4 regions of the Skermanella cutis genome follow, and region 2 is predicted to be linked to each of the others. Evidence: predicted binding sites of a transcription regulator. Region 2 holds the regulator's gene; each other region holds the start of a gene.

Region 1 (5,453 bases), 1.2 Mb from region 2:
GGTGGTGTTGGCGAGCATGACACGGCCTTGCGGGCTGACCGCCACATAGGCCGTGGCGCTGGCGTCCACGATCGCTTCCAGCAGACGGTTCTGATGGCCCCGGCGGACCGGGTTGTCCTCCGTCGTGACGGTCAGGCTTCCGCCGAGGCTGCGCTGCCATTCCTGGCCGACCTTCTTGAAGATCCGGCTCTTCAGGTTGACCGATTCGAACAGCTTCGACCGGGCGAGCTGGGTTTCGGCCTTGCCGAGGAACAGGAACGCGCCGGTGTTCAGCGCGTAATGCAGCCTGGGCAGAACGGCGGCCTGGGTCCTGGTATCCAGATAGATCAGCAGGTTGCGGCAGATCAGCAGGTCCACGCGGGAAATCGGCGCATCGTGCACGATGTTGTGGCGCCCGAAGATCACGCATTTCCGCAACTCGCGATGGAAGACATAGTGATTGCCGATGCGATCGAAATACTTGTCGAGCAGGGCCGGCGGCACGCCCTCGACATCGCGCGGGTTGTAGGTGGCGAGCCGCGCCGTCCGCAGCGCGTCCTCGTCCAGGTCGTTGGCATAGATCTTCACGGACCGGCAGAAATTCTCGACTCCCAGGGCTTCGGCGAACAGCATGGCCGCCGAATAGGGCTCCTGCCCGGAGGCGCAGCCGACGCTCCAGATGCGGATCGGGGTCTTGTCCTTCCTGTGCTCGATGATCCGGGGGACGACTTCCTCCTGCAGCACCCTCCAGGACTCCGGATCGCGGAAGAAGGACGTCACGTTGATCAGCACGGTGCTGAGGAGGTTTGCGACCTCCTTGGGGTCGCTATCGATCAGCGCGCGATAGGTCGCATAGTCCGGACACTCGACCTCGGCCATCCGCTGCTGGATGCGCCTTTGAAGACTGGTCCGCTTGTATCCGCGGAAATCGACCTGGCGCATCTCCTGCAGGTGATGGATCAGGTCTTCCAGTTCAGGGTTCGAGGGCTTGTCGTCAACCATCATGGCCTCGGCGTTGGCAGGGGCGCGGATACTAGCGCAAGGGATTCCAATGCCCAAATCGGCCTGCATCCGCGGCACCGGCCGGCGTTTGCGCGCCATTGACACTTCGGAGCGCGGTCATCCACAGTCGACTTCGGCGAAGGTGGCGAAGCGGCCACCAATAACAACAGTCGAGGGGGGACTATAATGGCGCAGAAGGCGGTGCATGTGCTCGCCATCGACCAGGGCACGACTTCGACCAGGGCGATCGTGTTCGACAGCACGGGACTGCCGGTCGCCACCGCGCAGCGCGAACTTCGCCAGTTCTATCCCCACGATGGCTGGGTCGAGCACGACCTGGAGGACATCTGGCGCGACACGACGGTGGTCTGCCGCGCGGCGCTGGAGGAGGCGGGCCTGACCGCTGCCGGCATCTCCGCGATCGGGATCACGAACCAGCGCGAGACGACCGCCCTGTGGGACCGGGCGACCGGCGAAGGCCTGCACAACGCGATCGTCTGGCAGGACCGCCGCACGGCGGAGGCCTGCCGCAAGCTCCACGCCGACGGCGCCGAGGCCCTGGTGGCGGAGCGCACCGGCCTGCTGATCGACCCCTATTTCTCGGCGACCAAGCTGGGCTGGCTGCTCGACCACGTGCCCGGTGCCCGCGCGCGCGCGGAGCGGGGGGAACTGTGCTTCGGCACCATCGACAGCTTCCTTCTGTTCCGCCTGACCGGCGGCGCCGTCCACGCGACCGATGCCAGCAACGCGTCGCGCACCCTGCTGTTCGACATCCATGCCCAGGACTGGGACGACGAGCTGCTCCGCCTGTTCGGCATTCCGCGGGCGCTGCTGCCGCGGGTGCTCGACAACAGCGCCGATTTCGGCGTGGCGGAGGCCGATTTCATCGGGGCTCCCGTGCCGATCACCGGGATGGCCGGCGACCAGCAGGCGGCCACCGTCGGGCAGGCCTGCTTCGAGCCGGGCATGATCAAGAGCACCTACGGCACCGGCTGCTTCGCCTTGCTGAACGTGGGCGACAAGCCGGTGCGCTCGACCAACCGGCTGCTGACCACGACGGCCTACCGGCTGGAGGGCAAGCCCGCCTACGCGGTGGAGGGCTCGATCTTCGTGGCCGGGGCCGCGGTCCAGTGGCTGCGCGACGGCATCAGGGTGATCGCGGACGCCGCCGCGTCGGAGCGGCACGCCAACGACCTGCCCGATACCCAGGGCGTCTACATGGTGCCGGCCTTCACCGGGCTGGGAGCGCCCTACTGGGATCCCGACGCCCGCGGCGCCCTGATCGGGCTGACGCGGGACACCGGGATCAGCCATATCGTCCGGGCGGCGCTGGAGGCGGTCTGCTACCAGACCCGCGACCTGATGGACTGCATGGCGGCCGACGGCGGCACCCGGCCCAGCGCGCTCCGCGTGGACGGCGGCATGGTGCGGAACGACTGGCTGATGCAGTTCCTGGCCGACATCCTGGAACTTCCGGTCGAGCGCCCGATCGTGACCGAGACGACGGCGCTTGGAGCCGCCTATCTCGCGGGGCTTCGTACGGGGGTGTACGCCTCCCTCGACAGCGTCGCCGCCGCCTGGCAGCGGGAAAAGCTGTTCGAGCCCGGCATGTCGTCCGCCGACCGCACGCGCCTGTACGACGGATGGCGGCGGGCGGTGCGCCGCGTGCGCAGCGATCTGGCATAACCCGGAAAAGAAGATTAGAATGCGCATCAACCGGCGGATGGTCATCGAAGCTTAATCGAACCGTCACGGCGGAGACATGGCGAGGGGCTAACCATTTGGCCCATCGTAAAAATTGGGAGACGAGACAAATGCAGCGCATCCACGCGACGATCGCCGTTTCGGCGTTCGCCCTGTTTGCCATGGCAGCCGCCACCACGGCCCCCGCACAGGCCCAGACCGAGATCCAGTGGTGGCATGCCATGTCGGGCGCCAACAACGAGACGGTCGAGAACCTCGCGAAGGAATTCAATGCCAGCCAGAGCGAGTACAAGGTCGTCCCGGTCTACAAGGGAACCTATCCGGAAACCCTGAACGCCGGCATCGCCGCCTTCCGCGCGCGGCAGCCTCCCCACATCATCCAGGTGTTCGACGTCGGCACCGGCGTCATGATGGGTGCGCGCAGCGCGATCAAGCCGGTCGCGGACGTCATGAAGGAAGGCGGCGAGAGCTTCGACAAGTCGAAGTACCTGGCGGGCATCGTCTCCTATTACAGCGCCGCCGACGGCACCATGCTGTCCTTCCCGTTCAACAGCTCGTCCCCGATCCTGTACTACAACAAGGCGAGCTTCCGGAAAGCCGGCCTCGATCCCGAGACGCCGCCCAAGACCTGGCCGGAAGTGTTCGAGGCGGCCAAGAAGATCAAGGCGTCGGGACAGTCCTGCGGCATGACCACGACCTGGCCGACCTGGATCCACCTGGAGAATTTCAGCGCCTGGAACAACCTGCCCTACGCCACCGACCAGAACGGCCTGACCAGCCTGACGCCGGAACTGAAGATCAACGGCCCGCTCAACATCCGGCACTTCTCGACCCTGGCGGAGCTTCAGAAGGACGGCACCTTCCAGTACGGCGGCCGCACCTCGGAGGCCAAGGCCAAGTTCCTGAACGGCGAATGCGCCATGCTTCCGGAGTCGTCGGGCGGCATCGGCGACATGGTCAAGGCCGGCCTGGATTTCGGCACCGGCAACCTGCCCTATTATCCGGAAGCGGCGGGAGCCCCGCAGAACACCGTGCCCGGCGGCGCGTCCCTGTGGGTCTTCGCCGGCAAGCCGGCCGCCGACTACAAGGGCGTCGCCCAGTTCTTCACCTACCTGTCGAAGACGGAAGTCCAGTCCCGCCTGCATCAGGTCTCGGGCTACCTCCCGGCCACCATGGCCGCCTATGAGGCGACCAAGAAGGAAGGCTTCTACGAGAAGAATCCCGGCCGCGAGATCCCGATCCAGCAGATGATGGGCAAGGAGCCGACCGAGAACTCCAAGGGCATCCGCCTCGTCAACATGCCGCAGGTCCGCGATATCCAGAACGAGGAGATCGAGGCCCTCCTGAACGGCAGGCAGGATGCCAAGACCGCGCTGGACAACGCCGTCCGGCGCTCCAACGAGGCGATCAAGGAAGCGGCCAAGGCTTACCAGTAAGCCGAAACCAGCTTCTCCGAAAGCGCCCTCTCCCCGCCACGGGGGAGGGCGCGCTCTCTTTTCACGGACCTTCATGTCAAGACGCGTCGTCTTTCCCAACCGGCTGCTGCCGTACCTGCTGCTGGCACCCCAGATCGCCATCACGCTGGTGTTCTTCTTCTGGCCGGCCTTCCAGGCGGTCCGCCAATCGCTCTACCGGGACGATCCCTTCGGCTTCAGCAGCCGTTTCGTGGGGCTGGCCAATTTCGAACTGGTGCTGTCCGATCCCAACTACATCAACTCGCTGAAGGTGACCGTCGTCTTCAGCCTGTCGGTCGCCATCGTGGCGCTGGTCGCGGCGCTGGTGCTGGCGGTGATGGCCGACCGGGTGGTCAAGGGCAAGGGCATCTACCAGACCCTGCTGATCTGGCCCTACGCGGTCGCCCCCGCGATCGCCGGCATGCTGTGGCTGTTCCTGTTCAGCCCCGCCATGGGCACGCTGGCGGTGATGCTCCAGCGCGCCGGGTTCGACTGGAATCCTCTGCTGAACGGCGACCAAGCCATGGCGATGGTCGTGGGCGCCGCCGCCTGGAAGCAGATCAGCTACAATTTCCTGTTCTTCCTGGCCGGGCTCCAGGCCATTCCGAAATCCCTGATCGAGGCCGCGGCGATCGACGGCGCCGGGCCCGGACGGCGGTTCTGGACCATCGTGTTCCCGCTGCTGTCGCCGACTTCCTTCTTCCTGCTGGTGGTCAACACCGTCTACGCCTTCTTCGACACCTTCGGCATCATCCACGCGGTGACCGGCGGCGGCCCGGCGCGGGCGACCGAGACGCTGGTCTACAAGGTCTACAACGACGGCTTCGTGAACCTGAATCTCGGCGCCTCCTCCGCCCAGTCGGTGATCCTGATGGCGATCGTCATCGCGCTGACCGTCGTCCAGTTCAAGTATGTCGAGCGCAGGGTGCATTACGCATGATCGAGTCCCACGATGATTGAAAGGCGTCCCCTGGGCGTTCTGCTCGCCCATTTCATCCTGATCCTCGGCATCCTGATCGTCGCCTTCCCGATCTACTACACCTTCGTCGCCTCGACCCTGACCACGCCGGAGATCATGGCCCCGCCCATGCCGCTGGTGCCGGGGCCGCACTTCCTGGAGAACTACGGCGGCGCCTTCGGGGGCATCGGGACCATCGGCGGCGTCGGCGTCGGCCGGCTGCTGCTGAACACGCTGGTCGTGGCGCTCGCCATCGCGGTGGGCAAGATCATCATCTCGATCCTGTCGGCCTACGCGATCGTGTTCTTCAGCTTTCCCGGCCGGATGCTGTTCTTCTGGATGATCTTCATCACGCT
Region 2 (5,453 bases):
GCGACCAGGAGTTCGACAGCGCCAAGACCCTCTCGGCCTTCGGCCTCGGCCTCGTGCTGTTCACCGTCACCCTCGGGCTGAACATCATCGCCCTCCGGGTGGTGCAGAAGTATCGGGAAAAATATGACTGACATCATCAGCACCCCGCGGGCGGGCGCGCCGTACCAGACCGACGACTTCGCCGCCCGGCTGAAGAAGCGCTACGCCGCAGAGCGGCGCTTCAAGATGTACGGCATGGCGGCGATCGGCGTGGCCCTGGCCATGCTGGCGATCCTGCTCGCCAGCATCGTGGCCCAGGGATACACCGCCTTCGCCCAGCACGACCTGGCGCTGGAGGTCCATTTCGATCCGGCCGAGATCGATCCCCAGGGAACGCGCGACCCCGACGCCCTGTCCAACGCCAACTACGGAGCCCTGGCGCGCAACGCGCTCCTGGCCGTCTTCCCGGAGGTCGAGTCCAGGAACGACCGGCGCCGGCTGACCGCCATGATCAGCAACGGCGCCGCGTTCGAGCTTCGCCGGATGGTCATGGACGACCCGTCGCTGATCGGAACCCGCAAGTCCGTGCGCTTCGCCCTGGCGAGCGACTACGACCAGCTGCTCAAGGGCAACATCGACCGCACCGTGCCGGAGGCGGACCGCAAGGTCACCGACCAGCAGATCGCCTGGATCGACAGGCTGGTCTCCAACGGCAGCATCGTCAACGGCTTCAACTGGCGCCTCTTCCTCAACGGCGACAGCCGGGACCCTGAACTGGCGGGCCTGAAGGCCGGCATCATCGGATCGTTCCTGACCCTCCTGGTGACGCTCGGCCTGGCGATCCCGATCGGCATCTCGGCCGCGGTCTACCTGGAGGAGTTCGCGCCCAAGAACAAGCTGACCGACCTGATCGAGGTCAACATCAACAACCTGGCGGCCGTCCCGTCGATCGTGTTCGGCCTGCTCGGCCTGGCGGTGTTCCTCAACGCCCTCGACATGCCCAGGTCGGCCCCGGTGGTCGGCGGCATCGTGCTGGCCCTGATGACGCTGCCGACCATCATCATCTCGGGCCGCGCCGCGCTGAAGGCGGTCCCCCCCTCGATCCGGGAGGCGGCGCTCGGCGTCGGCGCCTCGCCGCTCCAGGTGGTGACCCACCACGTGCTTCCCCTCGCGATGCCGGGCATGCTCACCGGCATCATCATCGGCATGGCGCAGGCCCTGGGCGAGACGGCGCCGCTGCTGATGATCGGCATGATCGCCTTCATCGTGGACACCCCCTCGGGCTTCGGCGACGCCGCGACGGTGCTGCCGGTGCAGATCTTCATGTGGGCCGACAGCCCGGAACGCGGCTTCGTGGAGCGTACCTCCGCCGCGATCATGGTCCTCCTGGCCTTCCTGATCGCGATGAACGCGATCGCCGTCGTCCTGCGCAAGCAATTTGAAAGGCGTTGGTAAATGACCGCCCAAACCCAGATCGGAACCAGCGCCGTCGCCGGCGCGGACGCCCGCTCCGCCGCCGGCATCCTGGCCGGCGCGGCGAACAAGATGGATGCCAAGCAGGTCAAGGTGTACTACGGCGCCAAGCAGGCGCTGAAGGGCATCGACCTGGCGATCCCGGAACGGCAGGTCACCGCGCTGATCGGCCCGTCGGGCTGCGGCAAGTCCACGTTCCTGCGCTGCCTCAACCGCATGAACGACACGATCGGCATCGCCCGGATCGAGGGGCTGATCACGCTGGACGGCCAGGACATCTACGACCGCGAGATCGACCCGGTCCAGCTCCGCGCCCGGGTCGGCATGGTGTTCCAGAAGCCCAACCCGTTCCCCAAGTCGATCTACGACAACGTCTCCTACGGTCCGCGCATCCACGGCCTCGCCAGCCGGCGGGAGGAGATGGACGAGATCGTCGCCAGGAGCCTGCAGCGCGCCGGATTGTGGAACGAGGTGAAGGACCGCCTGAAGGAGCCGGGCACGGGCCTGTCCGGCGGACAGCAGCAGCGCCTCTGCATCGCCCGCGCCATCGCGGTCAGCCCCGAGGTGATCCTGATGGACGAGCCGTGCTCCGCGCTCGACCCGATCGCGACCGCCCACGTGGAGGAGCTGATCGACGAGCTGCGGGAGAACTACACCATCGTGATCGTCACCCACAACATGCAGCAGGCGGCCCGCGTGTCCCAGCGCACCGCCTTCTTCCACCTGGGCGACATGGTCGAGGTGGGGGACACCGAGGAGATCTTCACCAATCCGCGCGACGAGCGGACCCAGGGCTACATCACCGGCCGCTACGGCTGAGCCGGTTGCGCCGGCTTGATCGGCGAAGCGGCATTCGGGATAATCGGGCAATTCAGGGAAGCGACGCATGAGCAACGAGCACATCGTCAAGTCGTTCGCGCAGGAACTGCAGCGGCTGGCGAATCTGATCACGCAGATGGGCGGCGTCGCCGAGGCCCAGGTGGAGGCGGCCGTGCAGGCCGTCGTCCGCCGCGACACGACCATCGCGGCCCAGGTGATGCAGTCCGACCTCCGGGTCGACGGCTACGAGCGGGACGTGGATGCGGAGACGCTGCGCCTGCTGGCGCTGCGCCAGCCCATGGCGTCGGACCTGCGCGAGATCGTGTCGGCGCTCAAGATCGCCGCCGACCTGGAGCGGATCGGCGACTACGCCGCCAACATCGCCAAGCGGTCGATCGCCCTGGCCCAGGTGCCGCCGGTCCGCCCGGCCGCGGCGATCCCCCGGATGGGCCGGCTGGTCCAGGAGATCATGAAGGACGTGCTCGACGCCTTCATCGAGCGCGACGTGGAGAAGGCGGTGGCGGCCCGCCGCCGCGACGAGGAGCTGGACGACCTCTATACCAGCCTGTTCCGCGAAGTCCTGACCTACATGATGGAAGACCCGCGCAACATCACCCCCTGCACGCACCTGCTGTTCATCGCCAAGAACCTGGAACGGATCGGCGACCACGCCACCAACATCGCAGAGACGATCCATTTCCTGGTGATCGGCCATCCGCTGACGACGGAACGTCCCAAGGGCGACGAAAGCAGCTATGCTGTCGTCACCCCCGAGCCGGAAACGCAGGGCTAGCATTGGAACAAGGCATCCCATGAATTCGGCGCTGAAACCCCTCGTCCTCATCGTCGAGGACGAGGCGGACCTCGTAACGCTCCTCAAGTACAATCTGGAGAAGGAAAGCTTCCGCACCCTCTCCGCGGGCGACGGCGAGGAGGCCCTGCTGCTCGCCGCCGAGCAGACGCCCAACATCGTCCTGCTGGACTGGATGCTGCCGCTGATGTCCGGCCTCGAGGTATGCCGCCAGATGCGGCGCAACCCCAAGACCCGCGACATCCCGATCATCATGCTGACCGCCCGCGGAGAGGAGGCGGACAAGGTCCGCGGCCTCAATTCCGGGGCCGACGACTATATCGCCAAGCCCTTTTCGCCGACCGAGCTGGTCGCCCGGATGCGCGCCGTGCTCCGCCGCGCCAGCCCCGGCCTGGCGGAGGAGCTGCTGCGGTTCAACGACGTGGTGATGGACCTCGCGGCCCACCGGGTCCGCCGCCAGGGCCGCGACATCCACCTGGGACCGACCGAGTTCCGCCTGCTGCGCCATTTCATGCAGCATCCCGGCCGGGTCTTCTCGCGCGAGCAGCTGCTCGACCTGGTCTGGGGCCACGACGTCTATGTGGAGCCGCGCACCGTCGACGTGCATATCCGCCGGCTGCGCAAGGCGCTGAACGAGGAGAACGACAACGACCTGATCCGCACGGTCCGTTCGGCGGGCTATGCGCTCGACGTGAAGGGCGGCGGCGCCTGATCCGGGTCCTGGAGACACCGCGCCTCGTCCTTCGCCCGCTGGAGCTTTCCGACGCCGGCGCGGTGCAGGACCTCTTCCCCCGGTGGGAGATCGTGCGGTTTCTCGCCGACCATGTCCCGTGGCCCTATCCGGCCGATGGCGCCCTGTCCTATATCCGGGACGCGGCGCTTCCCGCCATGGAGCGGGGAACGGAATGGCACTGGTCGATCAGGCCCCGGGCGGGGCCGGACCGGCTGGTCGGCGTCATCGGCCTGATGGACAAGCCCGACGACAACCGCGGCCTCTGGCTCGACCCCGCCTGGCAGGGGCGTGGCCTGATGACGGAGGCGAGCGCCGCCGTCATGCATTTCTGGTTCGAAACCCTCGGCCGGTCCGTGTTGCGGGTCCAGAAGGCCGAGGCGAACCTCGGCTCCCGCCGTCTGTCGGAGCGCGACGGCATGCGGCTGGTCGGAATCCATGACAGGGATTTCGTTTCCGGCCGCTTTCCCGCCGGGATCTGGGAAATCACCCGGGAAGAGTGGCGCGGCCGGCGATCCCCAGCCGGCGATGCCCCTGGCCGGTGAGGAACCCTGCGCGGGCGCGCCGCCGATCCGCGCCCTGTTTCCCACCCGGCTATATACGCCTTACGGATAGCCCTGCCTATCTTATAAACAAATCGGTCTAACCTAAATCTCGGAATTACGTAAAATCCGGGATTGTGCGTTCATTGCGGTGCGAGGTAACCCTATCGGTTGGAAACTAAGGACCCGGAGGCCGACTTGACCGCAGTTCGCGCGATGAAGCTCTTGAGTGCGTTCGCCCTGACGCTGGCGCTGTATCCCGTCGGGGCCGATGCCGCCGATCCCGGGGTCTTCCCCGACCGGATCGTGCTCGGCCAGGCGGCGCCGTTCGACGGCCCGGCCAAGGCGCTGGGCACCGGGATGCGCGAGGGGCTGCTGGCCGCCTTCGCCGAGGCGAACGCCGCCGGCGGCGTCAAGGGCCGGCGGATCGAGCTGGTCACCGCCGACGACGGCTACGAGCCGGAGCGCAGCGTCGCGGCGACCCGCCGGCTGATCGAGGGGGACGGAGTCTTCGCCCTGGTCGGACCCGTCGGCACGCCGACCTCCAAGGCGGCCCAACCGCTGGCCGAGGCCGCCGGCGTTCCCTTCGTCGGACCCTTCACCGGGGCGTCGTTCCTGCGCGACCCGAAGCTCTCCACCGTCGTCAATGTCCGGGCCTCCTACGACGAGGAGGCGGAAGCCTGGGTCAGGCACCTGACCGAGGACCTGGGGGCCGCCAGGATCGCGATCTTCTACCAGGACGACAGCTTCGGCCAGGCCGGGCTGGCCGGCGTCGAGAAGGCCATGGCGAAGCGCGGCATGGAACTGGCGGCGCGCGGCACCTACGCCCGCAACACCACGGCGGTCAAGTCGGCCCTGCTCGACATCCGCAAGGCGGCGCCCGACGCGGTCGTCATGGTCGGCGCCTACGCTCCCAGCGCCGAGTTCATCCGGCTGGCGCGCAAGCTCAAGATGGAGACGACCTTCGTCAACATCTCCTTCGTCGGCTCGGACGCGCTGGCGCGCGAGCTGGGTGCCGAGGGGGCCGGCGTCGTGGTCAGCCAGGTGGTTCCGGTGCCGACCGACTCGGACATCCCGATGGTGGCGTCCTACCGCGCCG
Region 3 (5,453 bases), 2.0 Mb from region 2:
CGGTCAAGGTCGAGCAGCCCGAGGCCATCATAGACCTATGCGAGAAGCTGGTTGTCACCCTGAACGGGTCGCCGCCGCCCTGGCTGCGCAAGGCACTGAGCAAGGGCGCGGAAGTCGCCCGCAATTTCGACGAGGAGTGAGAAGAGCATGTCCGAAACGATCGAAGCCCCGGTGGTCGACCAGGAGTTCCTGAAGACCCTGGTTTCGCTGATCCGCGCCGAGGACACCTATGGCGCCTGGGAAGGCAAGAGTGACGACGTTCTGCTGCGGCCCTTCATCCTGACCAAGGAAGAGCGCCGGCTGATTCCGATCATCGGCGACCCCGATCCCGACACCATCACCCGGGTCGAGCAGTTCTACAAGGCGATCGGCCTGACCATCGAGAAGCGGACCCGCCTGATGGCGACGCCGATCATGAAGATGAGCCACGAGGGGTTCGGCCGCATGGTCCTTCTGACCGGTCGGCTGGTGGTGCTGAGCAAGCATATCCGCGATGTCCATCGCTTCGGCTTTCCCTCGGTCGAGGCGGTCGCGCAGGACGGCGCCAAGCTGGTGGACGAGGCCGTGGCGCTGATCGAGAAGCACCGCGACGTGGCCGAACTCTGAGGGAGACCCTGGACATGAGCGACATCGACGCCCTCAAGGACGAGATCAAGAAGCTGAACGCGCGGGCGACCGCGAAGAAGATGGATCTGCACGACCTGTCCGAAGAGCTTCCCGGCGGCTGGGAGAAGATCCTGGACGTGGCGCAGGAAACCTACGACGCCTTCAAGCTGCTGACGGAGAAGCGCGCGGAGCTGAAGGCCCTGACCTCTTAACCACTACGGCCATAACACGACAAGAGAATGCGAGGAGAGTTCACGATGAGCGGATTTGTCCAGGGAAAGACGAAGGGTGGCGGGTCGTGGACTCCCAAGTTCGTGGAAGACCTGAACCAGAAGGCCTGCATCGGCTGCGGCCGCTGCTTCAAGGTCTGCCCGCAGGGCGTCTTGAACATGATCGGCATCACCGAGGACGGCGACATCGTGGACGCCCAGGACGATGAAGCCGAGAAGAAGGTCATGAGCATCGCCAACGGGGAGAACTGCATCGGTTGCCAGTCCTGTTCCAAGGTCTGCGGCAAGAGCTGTTTCACCCACTCCGCCCTGGCGGCCTGATCCCGCCCGGCCGCTCCGCAATTCCTTGTGCCGTGAAGGGTCGGACATGACCATCATGACGCCTGCTCCGTTCGCCCTTGCCGATGCCGCCGTCCTTTACGGCGCGCTGATGGAGGCGGCGGCCGATGCCGGCGATCCCGACAGCCATGTCTTCGCCTGCATCCTGTCGGCCAGGGCCGCCGACGGCGCCGATCCGCTGGACGACGCCATCGGCTTGGCGCCGGATGAACTGGACCGATTGCTCTCCAAGCATTTTCCGGGACTTGCCGGCCTCGACTCCCCGGTCGCCGGGTACATCGCGGCCCGGCGCGGCCGGCGGCAGGGCAGGGCGGTCGCCGACCTGGTACTGGCGGAGGAGGTCGATGATCTCCGAACCCTGCTGCTCGACCATGTCACCGCCCCTGCCGAAGAGGCGGTCTGGCTGGCCGCGATGGTGGCCCGGGCCTGCCTGTTTTCGAACCATTTGTGGCAGGATCTCGGGCTGACCAGCCGCAAGGATCTTTCCGGGCTGCTCCTCCGTCACTTCGGGCCGCTGTCGGCGAAGAACACCGGCGACATGAAGTGGAAGAAATTCTTCTACAAGCAGCTCTGCGACCGCGAAGGGCTTAACCTGTGCAAGGCACCGAGCTGCGGGGTCTGCACGGATTTCAAACACTGCTTCGGTCCGGAGGAGTGACGCGGACCGTCGTGCGCCGGAACTTCGATCAGCGGGGGTTGGCATTCGCCGTGAGTTTCACCCCATCCTTCGACGCACCATGGAAGCGGTTGGTCTACTCCCCGCCGGCGACCCTCTCGGCCAAGGCCGCGATCACGCCGTAGCCGACGGTATCGGCCGGATCCAACTCCCTGAGCTTCGCCAGCATGGCCAGCGACTCTCCGGTACGGCCGCCGCGCAGGGTGATGAAGCTGAGGGCCTTCAGGGTGAACAGATAGAAATGGGAGGCGCCGGTCACGGAAGCCCAATCGGCGGCGCCGGGGGACAGGCGGCGCCAGTCCGGATCGAACCCGCCGAGGCGGGCCGCGGCGTCCAGTCCGATCAGGGCGACGCGCTCCGCCTGATCCAGGCGGCGCTGGTTGAAGTAGAACTTGTAGAGGGCGTAGTACACCGGCAGGACCTTCGGCCCTAGAAGGTGCGCTTCCCACAGCAGGCTTTCCGATGCCTCCAGGTCGCCGGCCAAGCGCGCCTTCACCGCCTCCTGAAGGCGGGCATCGATATGTTCGGGGACGTCGCCGAACGCCATCCTGCCGTCGGGGATCCTGAACTCGAACTGGCGCATCGCGGTATCTCCTGCCGGCAAGTTGGCTCCCGGTAAATACCATAAATTTTTTATGGTTATAAGACTGTTTCTCGCGAGACCCGGCGAGGGCGCCGCCTTGTCGGGTTTGCGACAGGCCTCTGTCGGCAAGCCGCCAAGGTTCAGAGGGGCCGAAATAAAAGTCTGAGTAAAATCAATATATTGCAAATGGCCCGGATCTTGCTGTGTGGAAGATCCTGAGAAATCTCGTCCTAAGGAGACAGGTTCGATGGTGACGCTGACGGATTCGGCGGTAAGCACTCTCCAGCGGGTCCTGGCCGCTTCGGCCGCCGCGCAGGGCTTGCGCATCCAGGTGGCGGACGGCGGCTGCGCCGGGCTGAAATACCAGATGGGCCTGGAAGCGGGCGCCGGCGAGGACGATACCGTGCTGGAATACGGCGACGTGAAGGTCTTCATCGATGCCGGCAGCATGGTCCACCTGAACGGCGTCGTCGTCGATTACGTCGAGGGCGTGGGCGGCGCGGGGTTCAAGTTCGACAACCCCAACGCGACCTCTACCTGCGGCTGCGGCTCATCCTTCTCCACCTCTTCCTCCTCTTGCAGTTCCAAGTCCGCCGGCGCCCATGGCGAGGCCGGCGGATCGTGCGGCCACGGCCATCATCATTGACGCCGCCGCGGCTGCGCCTTTCGGATACCAGGCCGGTCAGGCACCGGGCCGACACAGGAGAACAGACCAATGTGGAACTACTCTGACAAGCTCAAGGAGCACTTCTTCAATCCGAAGAATGCCGGTGTCCTGGAAGAGGCGAACGCCGTCGGCGAAGTCGGCTCCATTTCCTGCGGCGACGCGCTCCGCCTGATGCTCAAGGTCGAGCCCGAGACCCAGGTCATCCAGGATGCCCGGTTCCAGACCTTCGGCTGCGGCTCCGCCATCGCGTCGTCCTCGGCGCTGACCGAGATGATCATCGGCAAGACGGTGGAGGAGGCGCTCCAGGTCACCAACAAGGACATCGCGGACTATCTGGAGGGACTGCCCCCGGAGAAGATGCACTGCTCGGTCATGGGCGCCGAGGCGCTGCGCGCCGCCATCGCCAACTACCGCGGCGAGGAGTGGGTCGACGACCACGAGGAGGGCGAGCTGATCTGCAAGTGCTTCGGCGTCGACGCCGCGATGATCGAGCGCGCGGTCGAGGTCAACGCCCTGACCACGCTGGAGCAGGTCACCAACTACACGAAGGCCGGCGCGAGCTGCAAGACCTGCCACGAGAAGATCGAGGACCTGCTGGAGAGCCTGCTCGCCAAGCAGGGCAAGGTGCTGGAGCCGGTCGCGGCGAAGGCGCCCGCGGCGCCTGCCCTGGTCGGCCTGGGCGACATCGCCCCGCTCGCCGCGGCCCCCGCCGCGCCCGAGGCGGCCAGGCCGGCCGCCCCGGCGAAGAAGCTCAGCAACGTCCAGCGCATGCAGATCGTGATCGCGGCCCTGGAGGAGATGCGCCCCTACCTGAAGCAGGACGGCGGCGATGTCGAGCTGGTCGATATCGACGGCAAGAACATCTATGTGCGCCTCAGCGGCGCCTGCTCCGGCTGCCAGATGGCGTCGGTGACGATCGAGGGCATCCAGACCAAGCTCGTCGAGAAGCTGGGCGAGCTGGTCCGTGTCATCCCCCACACCATGATGGCGGCGGAGTGAGCGGTATGGGAATCTATCTGGACAACAACGCCACCACCCGGGTCGATCCGGCCGTCGTCGCCGAGATGATGCCGTTCTTCACGGAGCATTTCGGCAATCCGTCGTCGATGCACGGCTACGGCGCCGCGGTCGGCGGCAAGATCGAATGGGCCCGCGGCGAGGTGCAGAAGCTGATCGGCGCCGCCTTCGACACCGAGATCGTGTTCACCTCCGGCGGGACCGAGTCCGACAGCACGGCCATCCTGTCGGCGCTGAAGGCTTATCCGAAACGCCGGGAGATCGTGACCTCCGTGGTCGAGCATCCCGCCATCCTCAGCCTCTGCGACTTCCTCGAAAGCAAGGAAGGCTACAGGATTCACCGCATCCCGGTGGACGGTAAGGGAAACCTGGACCTGGAGCGGTACGAGGCGGCCCTGTCCGAGAACGTCGCCGTCGTCTCCATCATGTGGGCCAACAACGAGACGGGGACGATCTTCCCGATCGAGCTGCTGGCCGGCATGGCGAAGAAGGTCGGCGCCCTGTTCCACACCGACGCCGTCCAGGCGGTCGGCAAGCTGCCGATGGACCTGGCGAACTCCGCGATCGACATGCTGTCGCTGTCGGGCCACAAGCTGCACGCCCCCAAGGGCATCGGTGCGCTGTACGTCAAGCGCGGGGTCCGCTTCCGGCCGATGCTCCGCGGCGGCCACCAGGAGCGCGGCCGCCGAGCCGGCACCGAGAACGCGCCGGCCATCGTCGGGCTGGGCAAGGCGTGCGAACTGGCGCGGGAGTCCCTGCCGATCGAGCTGACCCAGGTGGCGGCGCTCCGCGACCGGCTGGAGACGGCGCTGGTCGAGGCGATCCCCAACTGCTTCGTCACCGGCAATCCGGCCAACCGCCTGCCCAACACCGCCAACATCGCGTTCGAATTCATCGAGGGCGAGGCGATCCTGCTCCTGCTGAACGAGGAAGGCATCGCCGCGTCCTCCGGATCCGCCTGCACGTCCGGCTCGCTGGAGCCGAGCCACGTGATGCGGGCGATGGGCGTGCCCTACACGGCGGCCCACGGCGCCACCCGGTTCTCCCTGTCGCGCGACACCACGGCGGAAGAGATCGATACGGTGATCCGGGTCATGCCCGGCATCATCGAGCGGCTGCGCAAGCTGTCGCCCTACTGGACCAGCCAGGGTGCCGCGGCCGGCTTCCAGCCCGTCTATTCGTAAGCAGAACGCTCTACCCGATCTACAAAGTCCTCCTCTGGAGTCCCCGCGATGCCCGAGCCGAGCTCCGTGACGATCAACGACACCACGCTGCGCGACGGCGAGCAGACCGCCGGGGTCGCCTTCACCGTCGAGGAGAAGATCGCGATCGCCC
Region 4 (5,453 bases), 1.2 Mb from region 2:
GACATTGGTGCTCATGATTTTCTCCGCTGATCGAAGGTCTGTTCCATTTCGCCGTCGGCACCATCGCCGTCCGCCGATGCTTTCCCTATCAGCAAGCTCCGTGCCACTTTCGAAAGAGTTATGAAAGGCGCGCAGCCGGCGGGTTCCTGTCGGCTCACGAGCATGCCGGCAGCGATCCGGAGCCGTCCCGCCGTCGAGTTTGCTGGAACCCGTCCAGTAATTTTGGACTACCCAATCCGTATGGCGGGAACCGGCGGCCATGAAACGTCTTCCCGGGGAGGGGAACATGCGCGGGGGATCGATGACCGATGCGATGGAGTGGAAGATCAACCGCGAGTACGCCGTCGCGACGGGGCGTGCGTTCGGCGGGGCGATCATCTTTTCCCTGCCGCTCATGATGACCATGGAGATGTGGTGGCTCGGCTTCTACATGCCGAGGTCGCGCCTGATCCTGTTCCTGGCGCTGACCGTCCCGCTGCTCTCCGTCCTCGCCTATTACGCCGGATTCGAGAAGGGCGCCGGTCCCCGGGACTTCGTCCTGGACGCCTTCGCGGCGCTCGCGGTCGGATTCGTCGCGTCCGCCGCGATCCTGCTGGTGCTGGCGGTGCTGGAGACCGGCATGTCGGCCGACGAGATCGCCGGCAAGATCGTGCTCCAGGCCATTCCCGGCGCCATCGGCGCCATGCTCGCGCGCAGCCAGCTGGGGCAGCGCGACGCCGGGGGAGAGGAGGAGAGCCGGCGCGACACCTATGGCGGCGAGCTGTTCCTGGCGGGCGTGGGAGCGATGTTCATGGCGTTCAACGTGGCGCCCACGGACGAGATCGTCCTGATCGCCCTCATGATGACGGAATGGCACGCGATCGCGCTGGTCGCCGGCTCGCTCCTGATGATGCACGGCTTCGTCTACGCCGTCGGATTCCGCGGGACCGCGGAACCGCGCGAAGGGTCGGCGGCGCGGGAGTTCGTGCGGCTGACCGCCGTGGCCTACGTGCTGTCGCTGCTGATCAGCCTGTACGTGCTGTGGACCTTCGGCCGCACCGACGGCCTGGGCTTGGAGGAACTGGTGAAGACCGTGCTCGTCCTCGGGTTCCCGGCCGCCATCGGCGCCGCCGCCGCGCGGCTGATCCTGTGAGGGGGGCCGGCATGGCGGAGAAGCCGCGGACACCCGCGCTGGAATGGCTGCTGGGAGGCATCGGCCTCCTGCTGGTGGCGGGCACCATGGCGTTCCTGGCCTGGTCCGGGATCGTCCAGGGCGACCGGCCGCCGGACGTGCGGGTCGAGGTCGAGGAGATCCAGCGCCAGAACAACGGCTGGCGGGTCGCCGTCCTGGCCCGCAACGAAGGGGGAGAGGCCGCGGCCGAAGTGCTGATCCGGGGGCGGCTGGCGGACCCCCGGGGGACCGTCGAGGAGAGCGAGCTGCGCCTGGATTTCCTGCCCGCCAGTTCCGAGCGCCGGGGCGGCCTGTTCTTCACCCGCGACCCGGCGGGTTTCGACCTGACGGTGCGCCCCGTCGGCTATGCCGAACCGTGAGGCCGGCGTTCCCGGCTATCCCACCAGCGCAATGTAGCTGAGCAGCGGTTCCCAGTCGGCGCGGTAGTCGCCGACGCGCTTGCCCTTGAGGTCGAACAGGCTGAGACCCGTGGCGGCGGTGTCGGGATAGAGCTGGGTGTCGCGGATCCGGGTCACGACCTTGTGGCCGACGCCGTCCAGGAACTCGTCCAGCCGGTCGGCCGACTTGGTCCGGGCGCGCAGGCGGTTGCCGACCACCGCCACCGCCTTCTTGTTCTTCGCGATCGGCTTCAGCTCTTCCAGCTTGTCCAGGAAGCGCCGGGTCGCCTGCTCGTCGAAGGCGCTGGGCAGCACCGGCAGCACGATCACGTCGGCCAGCTTGACCAGTTCCTCGATCTGCCTGGTCTTGAGCGCGGCCGGCGCGTCGATCACCAGCCGTCCGGAGCCCTTGGGCGGCGTGGCCAGGTCCTTGCTCCAGTCCAGCCCGGTCAGGGGGGCCGCGTCGGCCGGACGGCGGTCCACCCAGCCCAGGCTGGATTTCTGACGGTCCACGTCCGCCAGCAGGGTGTTCTGGCCGGCCGTCGCGAAGGCGGCCGCCAGATGGGTTGCGATCGTGGTCTTGCCGCAACCGCCCTTTATGTTGGCGACGAGGACTGTGAGCATGGTGGCGGCGATCCTACCCTAGCCGTTGGAAGCCTTCGACCAGAAAGGCTTCGCCGCGGCGAAATTCTCCCAGTCCTGGACCAGCCTCGGCTCGATCTGCGCGACGCCGCGGGCGTGCCAGCCGATCACCATGCCGCCGCCGATGCGCCACAGGCCGGGGCCGCCGACCTGATCGGCCGCCAGCCGCCCCATCAGGGCCTCCGCGGTGGCGACGTCGTTCAGGTGGCCCAGGTCGTCCTGCAGGGCTGCCAGCCGGCGAAGATACTTCGCCGTGGCCTTGTCGCCGTAGAGCGACCGGAAGAACTCCGCGGCGTAGCGCAGCTTCTTCAGGGAGATGCGCAGCTCGTGCCGCTGCTCGGCGCGCAGGTGGGCGAAGCCGGCGCCGCGCCGGCGCGCCTGCTTGTGCCGCTTGGCGAGCAGCCCGTCGGCGAGGTCGGTGACCGGGGCGAACAGCCGGGCCGCCTCCTCCGACAGCGGCTGCTGGCGCCAGGAGCGCGCCTCCAGCCAGCTTCCCAGCTTGAGCAGCAGGGTGGTGTAGCGGGTCGACAGGATGGCCGCCCGCGCGCGTTCATAGGCCCGCTCCCGGCTCGCCAGGGCGGCTTCCCGCAGCGCGGTCAGGGGGCCGCCCCGGGCGGATTCCTCGTCCAGCGCGCCTTCGACCGGGGCCAGCAGGTCGGCCAGGAAGACGTCCCAGTCCCGCGCGTTGCCGAGCTCGCCGGCCAGCCACTTCACCTCGGCGGCCAGCCAGCCGTACTGGTCCGCCGGCACCAGGCTGCGGAACAGCCCCAGGGCGGAGCGCAGGCGCCGCAGCGCCACCCGCATCTGGTGGACGCCCTCGGGGTCGGCGCCCTTGAGCGCCGACGCCTCGTTCAGCACCACGTGGCTCAGGCAGTTGCGCATGATCGAGGCCAGCGCCTGCTCGGCGGTATGGTCCGGGGTCAGCAGCAGCTTCCGGGCCTTCACCGCCGATTCGGCCTCGCCCGCGGCCAGGGCGTAGCCGCGCTCCGCCTTGGTGCGGGTCTCGATCCGCAGCGGCGCCACGGCCGACAACTCCAGCGCCAGGTCGAACAGGGCCTGGGGGTCGCCGCCCTTCAGCTCAAGCTCCAGCTCCGCCAGGGGCATGACCTCCCCGCCGGACGTCCGGATCTCGCCCTGGTCGATGGCGACCTCGATCACGGTCTCGGGGCCGCGGCCCGCGGCGCCGTTCAGCATCCGGACCTGCCGCTTGACGTGGCTGGCGAAGACCGGCCGCAGGTCGGCCTGGGTGATCGGGCCGAGCAGGCGCAACGGCTCCTCGTCCGTCACGGCGGCGAGGTCGGGTTCCGCGGTCGGCACCGCGCATTCCCATTCGCCCCGGCTGAACACGCCGCCGGCATGCTCGTTGGCGGCCTTGATGGTCTGGACGAAGCTGCGTCCCTGCTTGCGTACCCGCAGCGTCACGTCGCGGCCGCGCAGGCGCAGGTCCTCGGTGTCGTAGTAGACGCTCTCGAGGTTCTTGGCGGCCGGACGGCCCGCCGATCCGGCCAGTGCCGGGGAATTGCGGAAGCGGGGCAGATGCTGCGGCTCGACCCGCAGCTTCAGCTCGATCTCCTGGCTTGCCATTCTTTCGTGTCTCTCAACCCGGGGCCAATGTCAGCCCCCGAGATTTGTCATGAAACTGAAAACATTGGCAAACTTTATAGGAGACAGGCCATATACAAACAATATGTAATATTACTGTCATAAAACGGTAATAAAACCGCTTCCGCCGTCCAGACGACGATGGCGGAATGCTGGTGTCGCCGGTCCGCCGCCGCCGCTTTCACCGTTTGCGCAATACCACCACCTTGGACATGAACGCCAGAGTCGTTTCGACGATTTCGAGACCGGCTTCCGAGAACAGGGAGCCGATGTCCTGGCGGACATAGTCGTCGTAGTAGGGTTCGTAGAAGGCCAGCGGGAACAGGTCCAGCAGGCCGTCATAGTCGGGCCGGTCGCCTTTCTGAAGGGTCTCGACGAAGACCAGGATGCCGTCCCGCTTCAGCACCCGGGCCATCTCGGCCGCGGCGGCGGCCCGCACCTTGCGGGGCAGTTCGTGGAACAGGTAGATGCAGGTGACCGCGTCGAAGCTTTCGTCCGGGGCCGGTATGCCCTCGGCCGCGGCCTGGACGAACCGGGTGCGCGACCAGGGGCTGAGCAGCCGCCGGGCCTGGCGCAGGTAGTTCGGGCTCAGGTCCAGCGCGGTGACGTCCAGCCTGGGGTAGTTGTCCTTCACGAAGGTCAGGAAGCGGCCCGTGCCGCAGGCCACGTCCAGGAGCCTGCACTCGGAAACCCTGCGCTCGCGGAAGTGGAGGCGGAGGGGCACCAGCGCCTGCCGGCGCATCGCGTCCGCCGCGCCGCCGAACAGCACCTCCACCTGATGATCGTACAGTTCGGCCGAGTGGTCGCTGAGGTAGCCGTCGGTCTGGTAATGGAAGTTCTGAAGATAGTAGCGCGGCAGCTTCGACCCTTCCGCCCGCCGCTCCTCGAACACCTCGGTGGCGATCCGGTCGCGCCGCCGGCGCCGCACCTCCGGCAGGTCCTGGAAGAAGCGCACCGCGTCGCGCAGCACCTTGCGCGGCGGCTCCACCATGTCGTGGGGCATGCGGTAGTAGCCGGCGTCGATGTTGGCGAAGTCGCGGCGCATCAGCTCCCTGATGTCGGCCAGGATGGCCGCCCTGTCCGGCGTCTTCAGATCCCTGGGCAGCCGGTCCCTGGGCACGACCCGACCGTTCAGCCTGGCCGCGAGGAGATACTGCCCGAAGAACCACGAGATGCGGGCGGTCTGGCTGAGGGCGTAGGCCGCGCGTCCTGCCGGTCCGATCATGGTCGAAGCTCCGTCACCATTGGCGATCATAGGAAAGCTATGCTGGGTTTCCGGGACGCCAAGTCAAGCGGGGAGCGGACGGGCCGGGGCGGCGCCCATTTCGATACGGGTAGCCTGACATAGTCGCCGCCCCTTGCGGCCGCGGGAGATTGATTTGCCGGGCCGGTTGTGGTTGGTTCCCCCCGCGGCGACAGGCATCATGAAAATGCCACGAAGTCATCCTGCGACACCTTTGGCGATCCACTGGGCGCGCACTATCCATGAGGAATGGGACGGAACCGATGAGCGGCTTCAAAACCCTTGATGACTACCAGTTCGATGGCAAGACCGTCCTGGTCCGGGCCGACCTGAACGTCCCGATGAAGGACGGCGCGGTGTCGGACACGACGCGCATCGACCGGCTGGCTCCGACCCTGACGGAGCTGTCGAAGGCCGG

What was found. Region 2 encodes PhoB, which activates phosphate uptake and scavenging genes when phosphate is short. Its sites were predicted from a motif close to TNTCATAAAACTGTCA; they were not measured.
Region 1: the regulator PhoB is predicted to act here: its motif matches at 2,718-2,733, upstream of ugpB (sn-glycerol-3-phosphate ABC transporter substrate-binding protein UgpB).
Region 3: the regulator PhoB is predicted to act here: its motif matches at 2,533-2,548, upstream of IGS68_RS09310 (HesB/IscA family protein).
Region 4: the regulator PhoB is predicted to act here: its motif matches at 3,890-3,905, upstream of IGS68_RS21950 (CYTH and CHAD domain-containing protein).

What each region holds. Positions count from the first base shown of each region.
Region 1 covers NZ_CP067420.1:1,214,814-1,220,266, reverse strand. The annotation lists gene IGS68_RS05670 (CheR family methyltransferase) at 1-984, opposite strand, end outside; gene glpK (glycerol kinase GlpK) at 1,168-2,667, shown strand; gene ugpB (sn-glycerol-3-phosphate ABC transporter substrate-binding protein UgpB) at 2,796-4,121, shown strand; gene ugpA (sn-glycerol-3-phosphate ABC transporter permease UgpA) at 4,195-5,079, shown strand; gene ugpE (sn-glycerol-3-phosphate ABC transporter permease UgpE) at 5,092-5,453, shown strand, end outside.
Region 2 covers NZ_CP067420.1:5,920,663-5,926,115, forward strand. The annotation lists gene pstC (phosphate ABC transporter permease subunit PstC) at 1-131, shown strand, start outside; gene pstA (phosphate ABC transporter permease PstA) at 124-1,434, shown strand; gene pstB (phosphate ABC transporter ATP-binding protein PstB) at 1,525-2,271, shown strand; gene phoU (phosphate signaling complex protein PhoU) at 2,339-3,064, shown strand; gene phoB (phosphate regulon transcriptional regulator PhoB) at 3,084-3,794, shown strand; gene IGS68_RS27695 (GNAT family N-acetyltransferase) at 3,857-4,357, shown strand; gene IGS68_RS27700 (ABC transporter substrate-binding protein) at 4,553-5,453, shown strand, end outside.
Region 3 covers NZ_CP067420.1:1,971,724-1,977,176, forward strand. The annotation lists gene nifX (nitrogen fixation protein NifX) at 1-140, shown strand, start outside; gene IGS68_RS09285 (NifX-associated nitrogen fixation protein) at 148-606, shown strand; gene IGS68_RS09290 (CCE_0567 family metalloprotein) at 621-818, shown strand; gene fdxB (ferredoxin III, nif-specific) at 864-1,157, shown strand; gene IGS68_RS09300 (nitrogen fixation protein NifQ) at 1,213-1,833, shown strand; gene IGS68_RS09305 (hypothetical protein) at 1,928-2,434, opposite strand; gene IGS68_RS09310 (HesB/IscA family protein) at 2,682-3,080, shown strand; gene nifU (Fe-S cluster assembly protein NifU) at 3,150-4,100, shown strand; gene nifS (cysteine desulfurase NifS) at 4,106-5,302, shown strand; gene nifV (homocitrate synthase) at 5,351-5,453, shown strand, end outside.
Region 4 covers NZ_CP067420.1:4,692,916-4,698,368, reverse strand. The annotation lists gene IGS68_RS21970 (hypothetical protein) at 1-15, opposite strand, end outside; gene IGS68_RS21965 (TIGR02587 family membrane protein) at 260-1,132, shown strand; gene IGS68_RS21960 (hypothetical protein) at 1,144-1,530, shown strand; gene IGS68_RS21955 (ParA family protein) at 1,546-2,172, opposite strand; gene IGS68_RS21950 (CYTH and CHAD domain-containing protein) at 2,191-3,774, opposite strand; gene IGS68_RS21945 (class I SAM-dependent methyltransferase) at 3,974-5,017, opposite strand; gene IGS68_RS21940 (phosphoglycerate kinase) at 5,299-5,453, shown strand, end outside.